4 regions of the Streptomyces incanus genome follow, and region 4 is predicted to be linked to each of the others. Evidence: riboswitches for the same ligand, from Rfam matches in the RefSeq annotation. Region 4 holds a riboswitch; each other region holds the start of a gene.
What was found. A riboswitch is a leader RNA that binds a small molecule or an ion and turns the genes downstream of it on or off. The one in region 4 is predicted to bind cyclic di-AMP.
Positions count from the first base shown of each region.

Region 1 (2,194 bases), on a different contig from region 4:
GACTTCAGATAGTCGTCGAAGATCGCGTCCCGTTCCACGCCCAGCGCGAGCAGCGTCACCGCCACCGACAGGCCCGCGCGGTCCTTGCCCGCCGCGCAGTGCATCAGCGCGGGCACACACTCCGCGGCGAGCGAGATCAGCACCCGGGAGTGCTCGGCGGTGCGTTGCCTCACCGTCATGCGGTACGAGGCGATCATCCGCTCCGCCCCCTTGTCGCCGGCGAGGATCGAGCGGAGCTGGTCCAGGTCCCCGTCGCGGACCATCCTCCAGAACTCGGCGCCGTCGGCCGGGTCGCTCAGCGGCAGATTCACATTGCGCACGCCGGGCAGTTCGATGTCCCGCCCGTCCAGCTTGTGGTCGGCCGCGTTGCGGAAGTCGAAGACGGTGTGCAGTCCCAGGGAGGACAGGAAGGCGGCGTCCTTCTCGGTGGCGTGCGCGAGGTGGCCGCTGCGGAACAGCACCCCGTGCCGCACCCGGCGGCCGTCGACGGTCGGCAGGCCGCCCACATCACGGAAATTGCGCACACCGGTGAGCTCGGGTTCGGTCGACGGGATCTGCTGCGTCACGGGGGCCCCTCTCCCACTCTGCGCCGCCGGCGCGTCGGCGTCGGCGGGTGTCACCCGACGATACGACATGCCCGGCAGGGGCGATGAGTTGGCGGTGGGGCCGTCGGAGCGGGGACGGGGCTGTCCCGGTGGAGCTGCCGGTGTGGAGCCGCCGGCGCGGACGGACCCGTGCCGGACCCCGGCCCGATCCATCCGAATCGTCCACTATTTCCCTATTCGCGCATTCTGCCCCTTTGGGGAGCTTCGCCATAACATGCCCCGATAGAAAGGGGGATGGGAATGGGATGGTGAGCATCGTCATAGAGGTGACGATGTGCTGTCGCCATGTCCACGTAATTCCGGTATTTCGCGAGGGGATTCGGGGGATGCCGAAATACCGGGGCGACTCTGGGTGACGGCTTTCAGGTCAATGGATCACGAAAAAGCGCCTTCGCTCGGAAGATCGCGCTTGTCCCTTTGCTTCTCTATCGCCTACGTTCGCCATCGATCCGGACGGACGCCTAATCCTGCCGCTGTCCGGAGCCTCCACACTCTGACCCGCGTATGGCAGGAGCGGGGGACCCACAGGTACGACTGCCTGTTCCGGTCTCCGGAACGGCTTGGGGTTAAGTCGCGCTTTCGGCGCGGCCGGGCATCTCCAGTCCGCACCCGACAGCTCACCTCGTAGGCGCCGGAGAGGAATTCGTCATGTCCGCAAAGGGTAAGCACCGCCGTCCCAGCGCTTTTCGTTTGACCCGTTCCATCGCCGTCGCCGGAACCGGTGGCGCCGTACTCGCCCTGCCGCTTCTCGGCGCCACCGGAGCGAACGCCGCCACTTCGCAGACCGCCCCGGAAAAGGCCGTCCAGTCGTATTCCGTCGCCGGTAAGGCGTCTGGCGGCGTGAAGGCCGACGGCAACAAGAACGGCGACGCCCGCACGTACATCGTGAAGGGCGGCGACTACCTGGCGAAGATCGCCGAGTCCGAGAACGTCGACGGCGGCTGGAAGCAGCTCTACTCCGACAACCGCGAGGCCGTGGGCGGCGACCCGTCGCTCATCCACCCCGGTCTGAAGCTCTCGATCGACGGCAAGGCCGCCGCGACCGGCACGCCGAAGAAGTCCTCTTCTTCCGAGAAGCCCTCTTCCTCCCCTTCATCTGCTCCGTCCTCCGTGGCGAAGCCGTCGACGGCCGGGGAGGCCTCCGAGCGGTCCGCACCGAAGTCCTCCTCCGGCTCGACCACCGCGAACCAGGCCGCGACCACCTCCGGTTACAGCTCGCCGGTGCCCGGCGGCAGCTTCGGCACCGCCTACAAGGTGGCCGGCAGCATGTGGTCCAGCGGCTACCACACCGGTGTCGACTTCGCCGTTCCGACCGGCACCTCCCTGAAGGCCGTGGGCGCGGGCACCGTCGTCTCCGCCGGCTGGGCCGGCTCGTACGGCAACCAGGTCGTCATCAAGCTGAACGACGGCCACTACGCCCAGTACGCCCACCTGTCCTCGCTGTCCGTCTCCGCCGGCCAGACCGTGAGCGGCGGCCAGCAGGTCGGCCTCTCGGGCTCCACCGGCAACTCGACCGGCCCGCACCTGCACTTCGAGATCCGCACCGCGCCGGGCTACGGCTCGGACGTGGACCCGGTCTCCTACCTCCG
Region 1 covers NZ_JBHSPC010000097.1:4,598-6,791, forward strand. Annotated here, with positions in the region: gene ACFP2V_RS28485 (tyrosine-protein phosphatase) at 1-566, opposite strand, end outside; cyclic di-AMP (ydaO/yuaA leader) riboswitch at 1,087-1,251, shown strand; gene ACFP2V_RS28490 (M23 family metallopeptidase) at 1,254-2,194, shown strand, end outside.
Region 1: it holds a riboswitch for cyclic di-AMP, as region 4 does, so the genes downstream of both, ACFP2V_RS28490 (M23 family metallopeptidase) here and ACFP2V_RS30395 (transglycosylase family protein) in region 4, are expected to answer to the same signal.

Region 2 (2,194 bases), on a different contig from region 4:
GACGGACTCACCCTGATCGAGCCGGGCTATCTGATGCCGCACCCGACGCTGCCCGCGGTGCGGGTCGAACGGCGGGACGATCTGTGGGTCCGGCCGATCAGCAAGGTGCTGCTGCGCCATCCCCACCTGACCGACGACGAATTGGCGGCGACGGCCCGTTCGGCGGTCGGTTCGCTGGCCACGGTCACCATGTCGGGTCCGGGCACCGTGGAACTCCAGCCGTGCGGTGTCACCAAGGCGACCGGTCTCGCGCTGGCCGCCGAGCACCTGGGGCTGGAACCCGAGCGGACCATCGCCTTCGGCGACATGCCCAACGACATCCCGATGTTCGACTGGGCAGCCCACGGGGTCGCCATGGCCAACGCGCACCCCGAGCTCAAGGCGGTGGCCGACGAGGTCACCACGTCGAACGAGGACGACGGCGTGGCCGTCGTCCTCGAGCGGTTGTTCGGCGGAGCGGAGCCGTATGCGCCCCCACACATGCTGCCCCGCCCCAGGTCCGGGAGGATGTCCCGGTAGGCCTCGGTGCCGTCGGTGCCGTCGGTGTCCCGGTGTCCCGGCGTCCCGATGGGCCGGGGTGTCTCAGTAGGCGCCGAAGACCTTGTCGATGGAGCCGTAGCGGTCCGCCGCGTAGTTGCAGGCCGCCGTGATGTTCGCGACCGGGTCGAACGGGTCGAAGGCCGTGCCGGGCACGTGGTACGCCCGGAAGGTCGGGTCGATGACCTGGAGCAGGCCCTTCGACGGGGTGCCGAGCCTGGCGTTGGAGTCCCACAGGTTGATGGCCTGAGGGTTGCCGGACGACTCGCGCAGGATGTTGCGGTGGATGGAGTCGTAGCTGCCGGGGATGCCGTGCTGCGCCATGACGGACAGCGACTCGCGGATCCAGCCGTCGAGGTTGTCCGGGTACGCGGTCACGGTGCCGGAGGCGGGGGCGGACGTCGCGGCAGCGGCGGGCGCGGCGGAGGCGGCGGTGGCGCCGAACAGCGGGAGGGCGACCGCCGCGACGCCGGCGACGGCGAAGGAGCGGACGAGGCGGGAGCGGCCGAAGCGGTGGGGCAGACCCGATGCGGGCATGTCTGTGTTCCTCTCCTACGCCTGCGAGGTGAGCTGTCGGGTTCGGGCGGGAGAGTGCCCGGCCGTGCCCCTGCGGGCATGGCTTCACCCCGAGCCGTTCCGGGTGCGAACCGGTCCGGCGGCTTACCTGGGTCCCCCGCTCCTGCCGTGCGTGAGTTCATCGATGGGTGGCGCGGGCGGTGGCAGGATTCGGCGTCCGCCCGACTGGCCGGGAACGTATGCGAGTGCACTTGTCGAGAACAAGTGCGACCGTCATGGATCATGCCGATTGATCTTGTGTTGGGGCGTTTTGGGCACTTGACCCTTTGCGCATGCCAAGGGTCAACTCGCTCTCGGGGCAAGGGGGATCGCCGGTGGGCGCGAGGGATGGGCGTGCCGGGGTGCGCGTGACCTACTTCACTGGCCGCACCGCGTGGGCGCATTTGCCACCAGTGGGGATTTATTTGGTAATTGCGGCAAATCGGGCGCCTGGGCGGGCAGGATGGCCTGCGTGCCGGATCGCGTGCCGGATCATGGTTCGGATCGTGGTTCGGGATGCGGTCCGGGGCGCGGTCCGGGCGGCGGTCCGGATGGCGGTCCGGGCCGGGAGTGGATCGTGGTTCGGGTGCATCCCGAGTGCGGGTCGTCGCGCCTGAAAGGCGAGGAATATTCTTTATTACCAACTGATCAGAAACGATCTGATTGTGATCCGATATCGGAGGGTGCCGTGAGACGCCGTGCACGCGTGCGCAGGTGAGTCTGGGGAATGTGGGTGCTGGCGGTGATCGAAACATGACCGGATACGCTGACTCGAGTGATGTCAGCGACCTATCGACAAACTGTGCAAGACGTCTGAGCGCCAGTGGACACCAGCAGACAGGAGACCCCTCGTGACCGTCGTCGGGCCGTTCGGGCTGAGCGTGCGGGACCAGGCTCTGGAGGCCGACGTCCAGGCCGGAATGACGGCTGTCGAAGAAGGGCTGCTCGAGGCCACGAAGAGTGAGGTCCCCTTCATCACCGAGGCCGCCCAGCACCTGGTGCGGGCCGGTGGCAAGCGGTTCCGGCCCCTGCTCGTGATGCTCGCCGCCCAGTTCGGCGACCCCTACGCTCCCGGTGTCGTGCCGTCCGCCGTGGTCGTGGA
Region 2 covers NZ_JBHSPC010000110.1:76,019-78,212, reverse strand. Annotated here, with positions in the region: gene ACFP2V_RS31290 (HAD family hydrolase) at 1-519, shown strand, start outside; gene ACFP2V_RS31285 (transglycosylase SLT domain-containing protein) at 583-1,074, opposite strand; cyclic di-AMP (ydaO/yuaA leader) riboswitch at 1,078-1,247, opposite strand; gene ACFP2V_RS31280 (polyprenyl synthetase family protein) at 1,944-2,194, shown strand, end outside.
Region 2: it holds a riboswitch for cyclic di-AMP, as region 4 does, so the genes downstream of both, ACFP2V_RS31285 (transglycosylase SLT domain-containing protein) here and ACFP2V_RS30395 (transglycosylase family protein) in region 4, are expected to answer to the same signal.

Region 3 (2,194 bases), on a different contig from region 4:
GGCGTCAGGAAATCACGCGGACACCGAGGTGCACACGGAGGCCAGGGGGCACGTGCCCGGTCAGAGGTTCGCGCCGTGCGCGCGGAGGTACGCGACGGGGTCGATGTCGGAGCCGTACTCGGCGGTGGTGCGGACCTCGAAGTGCAGATGCGCGCCGGTGACGTTGCCGGTGGCGCCGGAGACACCGATCTGCTGCCCCGGGGTGACCTGCCGGCCCACCGAGACACCGACGGACGACAGGTGGCCGTACTGGGTGTACGTGCCGTCGTGCATCTTGATCACGACCTGGTTGCCGTAGGCGCCGCCCCAGCCGGCCTCGACGACGGTGCCCATGCCGACCGAGAGCACGGGGGTGCCGCTTGCGGCGTGGAAGTCGACACCGGTGTGGCTGCCAGAGGACCAGACGGCGCCGCCGGACAGGTAACCGGTCGAGACGTAGGAGCCCGCGATCGGGGACACCAAGGTGGTGAGGCGCTTGCGCTCGGCCTCCCGCGCGGCGCGCTCCTCGGCTTCGCGTGCCCTCTCGGCCTCGTCGGCCGCCCTCTCCCGCGCGGCTTCTTCGGCGGCTTCGCGGGCGGCGGCCTGGGCCGCCTCGCGTGCGGCCTCGTGCTGGGCGGCCGCCTGGGCGTCGACCTGGGCGGCGGCCTCGTCGCCCAGGGTGATCACGGGGGTGAGGCCGGTCTGTTCCGCAGCGGATTCGGCGGCGAGCGCCGGAGCCGTGAGGGAGCCGATGACACCGGTGGTGGTGAGGGCCGCGACGCCCGCCGCCCTGGCGGTGCCGCGGTGCACACGGCTGGGACGACGGTGCTTCCCGGGGGCGCGGGTGAACGCCATGTACAGGGTGGTCCTTTCCTTCCCTCTCGCCTACCGGGTTAGCTGACAGGTTCGGAGCAGGAAGGTCTCCTACGGGCCCCCTCGCGGCACGCGCGGGCGTCCGATTCACCTCAGGGACGGTTGGGTCCCCGGCTCCCCTGGCTCGCGCCGTACGGGGACTCGGCGATGACTGTCCGGTGCCGCGGGTGCGGCGCACTGCCCGACGAACAGACCGCATGACGCTAAGCGGGGCGTGTTTCAATTCCCAAACGAATCCCGGCTTTTGTAGCGCATCCCACAGGGCAGACGGGTATCTCCCGTTCCAATTCGGGCATAAGTGGACCCTGGTGACGTTCCCGTCACCAGGGTCACGCGCGTGTGCGCTTCGCCGGGGGACCGCCGACTGCCTCTCAGTGGTTTCCCGGCCTTTGACGGGCCGCCTACTCGGCGGCCACGACGGTGACTTCGCCGATGCCGAGCGCCTCGACGGGCTCCTTGATCTTCGCCGCGTCACCGACCAGGACGGTCACGAGACGGTCCACCGGGAAGGCGTTCACCACCGCCGCGGTCGCCTCCACGGTGCCGGTGGCGGCGAGCCGCCGGTACAGCTCGGCCTGGTAGTCGTCGGGCAGGTGCTGCTCCACCTGGTCGGCCAGGGTGCCGGCGACGGCTGCGGCGGTCTCGTACTTGAGCGGCGCCACACCCACCAGGTTCTGCACGGCGACGTCGCGCTCGGCGTCGGTGAGGCCCTCGGCGGCGAGGGTGCGCAGCACCGTCCACAGGTCCTGCAGGGCGGGGCCGGTGTTCGGGGTGTCGACGGATCCGCTGATGGCGAGCAGCGACGCGCCGGTGCCGTCCGGGGCGGACCTCAGAACCTGGGCGAACGACCGTACGCCGTAGGTGTAGCCCTTCTCCTCGCGCAGGACGCGGTCCAGCCGGGAGGTGAGGGTGCCGCCGAGGCAGTAGGCGCCGAGCACCTGCGCGGCCCACACACGGTCGTGCCGGTCCGCTCCGACACGGCCGATGAGCAGCTGCGTCTGCACGGCGCCGGGGCGGTCCACGATCACGACCCGGCCGGAGTCGTCGGCGACCACCGGCGGAACGGGCCGCGGCTGGGCGGACGATCCGGTCCAGGCACCGAGGGTGTCGCCGAGCAACTCGTCCAGGTCGGTGCCGGTGAGGTCGCCGACGACCACCGCGGTGGCGGTCGCGGGGCGGACGTGCTTCTCGTGGAAGGCGCGTACGGCCGTCGAGTCGATGCCGGCGACGGTCTCCTCGGTGCCCTGGCGCGGGCGGGACATGCGCGACGTCGCCGGGAACAGCTCCTTGGAGAGTTCCTTGGCCGCGCGGCGGGACGGGTTGGCCAGCTCGTGCGGGATCT
Region 3 covers NZ_JBHSPC010000070.1:8,834-11,027, forward strand. Annotated here, with positions in the region: gene ACFP2V_RS21885 (M23 family metallopeptidase) at 61-834, opposite strand; cyclic di-AMP (ydaO/yuaA leader) riboswitch at 847-1,009, opposite strand; gene ACFP2V_RS21890 (M16 family metallopeptidase) at 1,254-2,194, opposite strand, start outside.
Region 3: it holds a riboswitch for cyclic di-AMP, as region 4 does, so the genes downstream of both, ACFP2V_RS21885 (M23 family metallopeptidase) here and ACFP2V_RS30395 (transglycosylase family protein) in region 4, are expected to answer to the same signal.

Region 4 (2,194 bases):
GCCAGCGCGGCCGACGGCTCGACCTGGGACCGGGTCGCCGAGTGCGAGTCCGGCGGCTCCTGGAGCCAGAACTCCGGCAACGGCTACTACGGCGGTCTGCAACTGACCCAGGAGGACTGGGAGAAGTACGGCGGCCTCGACTACGCGACCAGCGCCGACCAGGCCAGCCGGGGCCAGCAGCTGGCGGTGGCCGAGAAGATCCTCGCCGACCAGGGTGTCGGCGCGTGGAGAGCCTGCGGGCTGCTGGGGGGCCTGAAGCAGGACTCGTCCGTGCTCGACGTGGACACCGGTGTGGAAGACGGCTCGTCGGCCAAGCCCGGTTCCGAAGGCACCGTCACCCCGTCGCCGTCGCAGTCCTCCGGCTCCTCGGCGGACACGGAGGACACCACGGAGGGCAAGGCGAAGGGCAAGGCGAAGGGGAAGGAGGGGGGGAAGGACGGATCGGCCGGCCCCAGTGCGTCCTCCTCCGCCTCCCCCTCTCCTTCGGCCTCGGCCTCGGCCAAGGGGGAGGAATCGGACAAGTCCGAGCGGAAGGCCGACGCTTCGGGAGCGGCCGACGGCGAGGACTCCGGCAGCGGCCGTCACCGCGGCGCCAGCGCCGAGGGAGAGGCGCGTGAGGACCGTGACGCCGGATCCTCCGGCCGGCACGCCTCGCGCGGCGGTCTCGGCTTCACACGCGGCCTTGACAGTTCGTCCCCGTCGAGCGACTCCGGCGCGGGCTCCGGGAGCGGTTCCTCGGCCGTCTCCGACTCCCTTGCCCTCGGCGGCGGATGGCTCGCCCAGTACGGCGGGGGGGACGAGGGCGCGGGCGCGGCCGCCCCGAACTTCATCCTTCCCGGTCAGACGCTTTCGTTCGGGTTCGAATCGGACAACGGCTGACATCCGGTCGGCAGCTGGGCGTGCGGGCCTTTCCCGGCCGGGCGGCAGGGCTGGGCGGTGGCTTGGCACCGGCTGGTCGGTGACTGGGTGGCAGTTGGACCGGCATGCGAAAAAGCGCTTCGGCGGGGCCAGTTGAGGTCATAGTTCGCGAAGAATGTCCGATTTAAAGGTGATGAGAGATAGGTCTCAGAAGCCCTGATCGTCTTTGATAATCCGCCGGACGCGTGGCTACGGTCAGGACCGCTCGCCATCGCGGGCCCCGGCTGCCGCCACGCCGAATCCTGCCAGTGGCAGCACGGGAACAGTCGTCGCGTCATGCGCCGTAGGCAGGAGCGGGGGACCCAAGGTAGGCGCCGGATCCGGTGGAGAAAGCCGGATGCGGCTTGGGGTGAAGCCGCGTCCCGTGAGGGATGCGGACGGGCAACTCAACCGGCCCGAACCCGACAGCTCACCTCGTAGGCGTCGGTGAGGGGATCCATCCATGCTGTTTTCCGGTAAGGGCAAGCACCGTCGTCCGTCCAAGGCCACCCGTGTCATCGCCGTCGCCGGCGTCACCGGTGCCGCTGTCGCCGCCCCGCTGATGGCGGTCGGCAACGCCTCCGCCGCCACCGCCTCCGAGTGGGACGCCGTCGCCCAGTGCGAGTCCGGCGGCAACTGGTCCATCAACACCGGCAACGGCTACTACGGCGGTCTGCAGTTCTCCGCCTCCACCTGGGCCGGCTACGGCGGCACGGCGTACGCCGGCACCGCCGACCAGGCCAGCAAGGCCCAGCAGATCGAGATCGCCGAGAAGGTCCTCGCGGGCCAGGGCAAGGGTGCCTGGCCGGTCTGCGGCAGGGGCCTGTCCAACGCCGCCTACGCCGGTGGCGGTTCCACCGAGGGCTCGGGCAACCAGGGCTCGGGCAACCAGGGTTCCGGCAACCAGGGCAGCCGCTCCTCGCAGGAGGCTCCGAAGCAGGAGGCCCCGAAGCGGGAGCTCCAGGAGCAGAGCACCAAGGCCGCTCCCGAGCGTTCCGCCGAGCAGAAGGCCTCCCGCTCCGACGAGCGTCCGGCCGCCAAGAGGACCGTCACGACCCCGACCGGCGAGAAGGTCAAGAAGGGCGACGGCGAGTACAAGGTCGTCAAGGGCGACACCCTCAGCTCGATCGCCTCGGAGCACGAGGTCAAGGGCGGCTGGGGCAAGCTGTTCAAGCTGAACGACGGGATCGTCGAGGATGCCGACCTCATCTACCCGGGCCAGCAGCTGCACCTGAAGTAATAAGGTCGCAGTCGCAGGTCCTGGCCCCGTCCCCACGGGTGCCTGCCCCGCCCCGGC
Region 4 covers NZ_JBHSPC010000104.1:16,663-18,856, reverse strand. Annotated here, with positions in the region: gene ACFP2V_RS30400 (transglycosylase family protein) at 1-879, shown strand, start outside; cyclic di-AMP (ydaO/yuaA leader) riboswitch at 1,188-1,356, shown strand; gene ACFP2V_RS30395 (transglycosylase family protein) at 1,361-2,137, shown strand.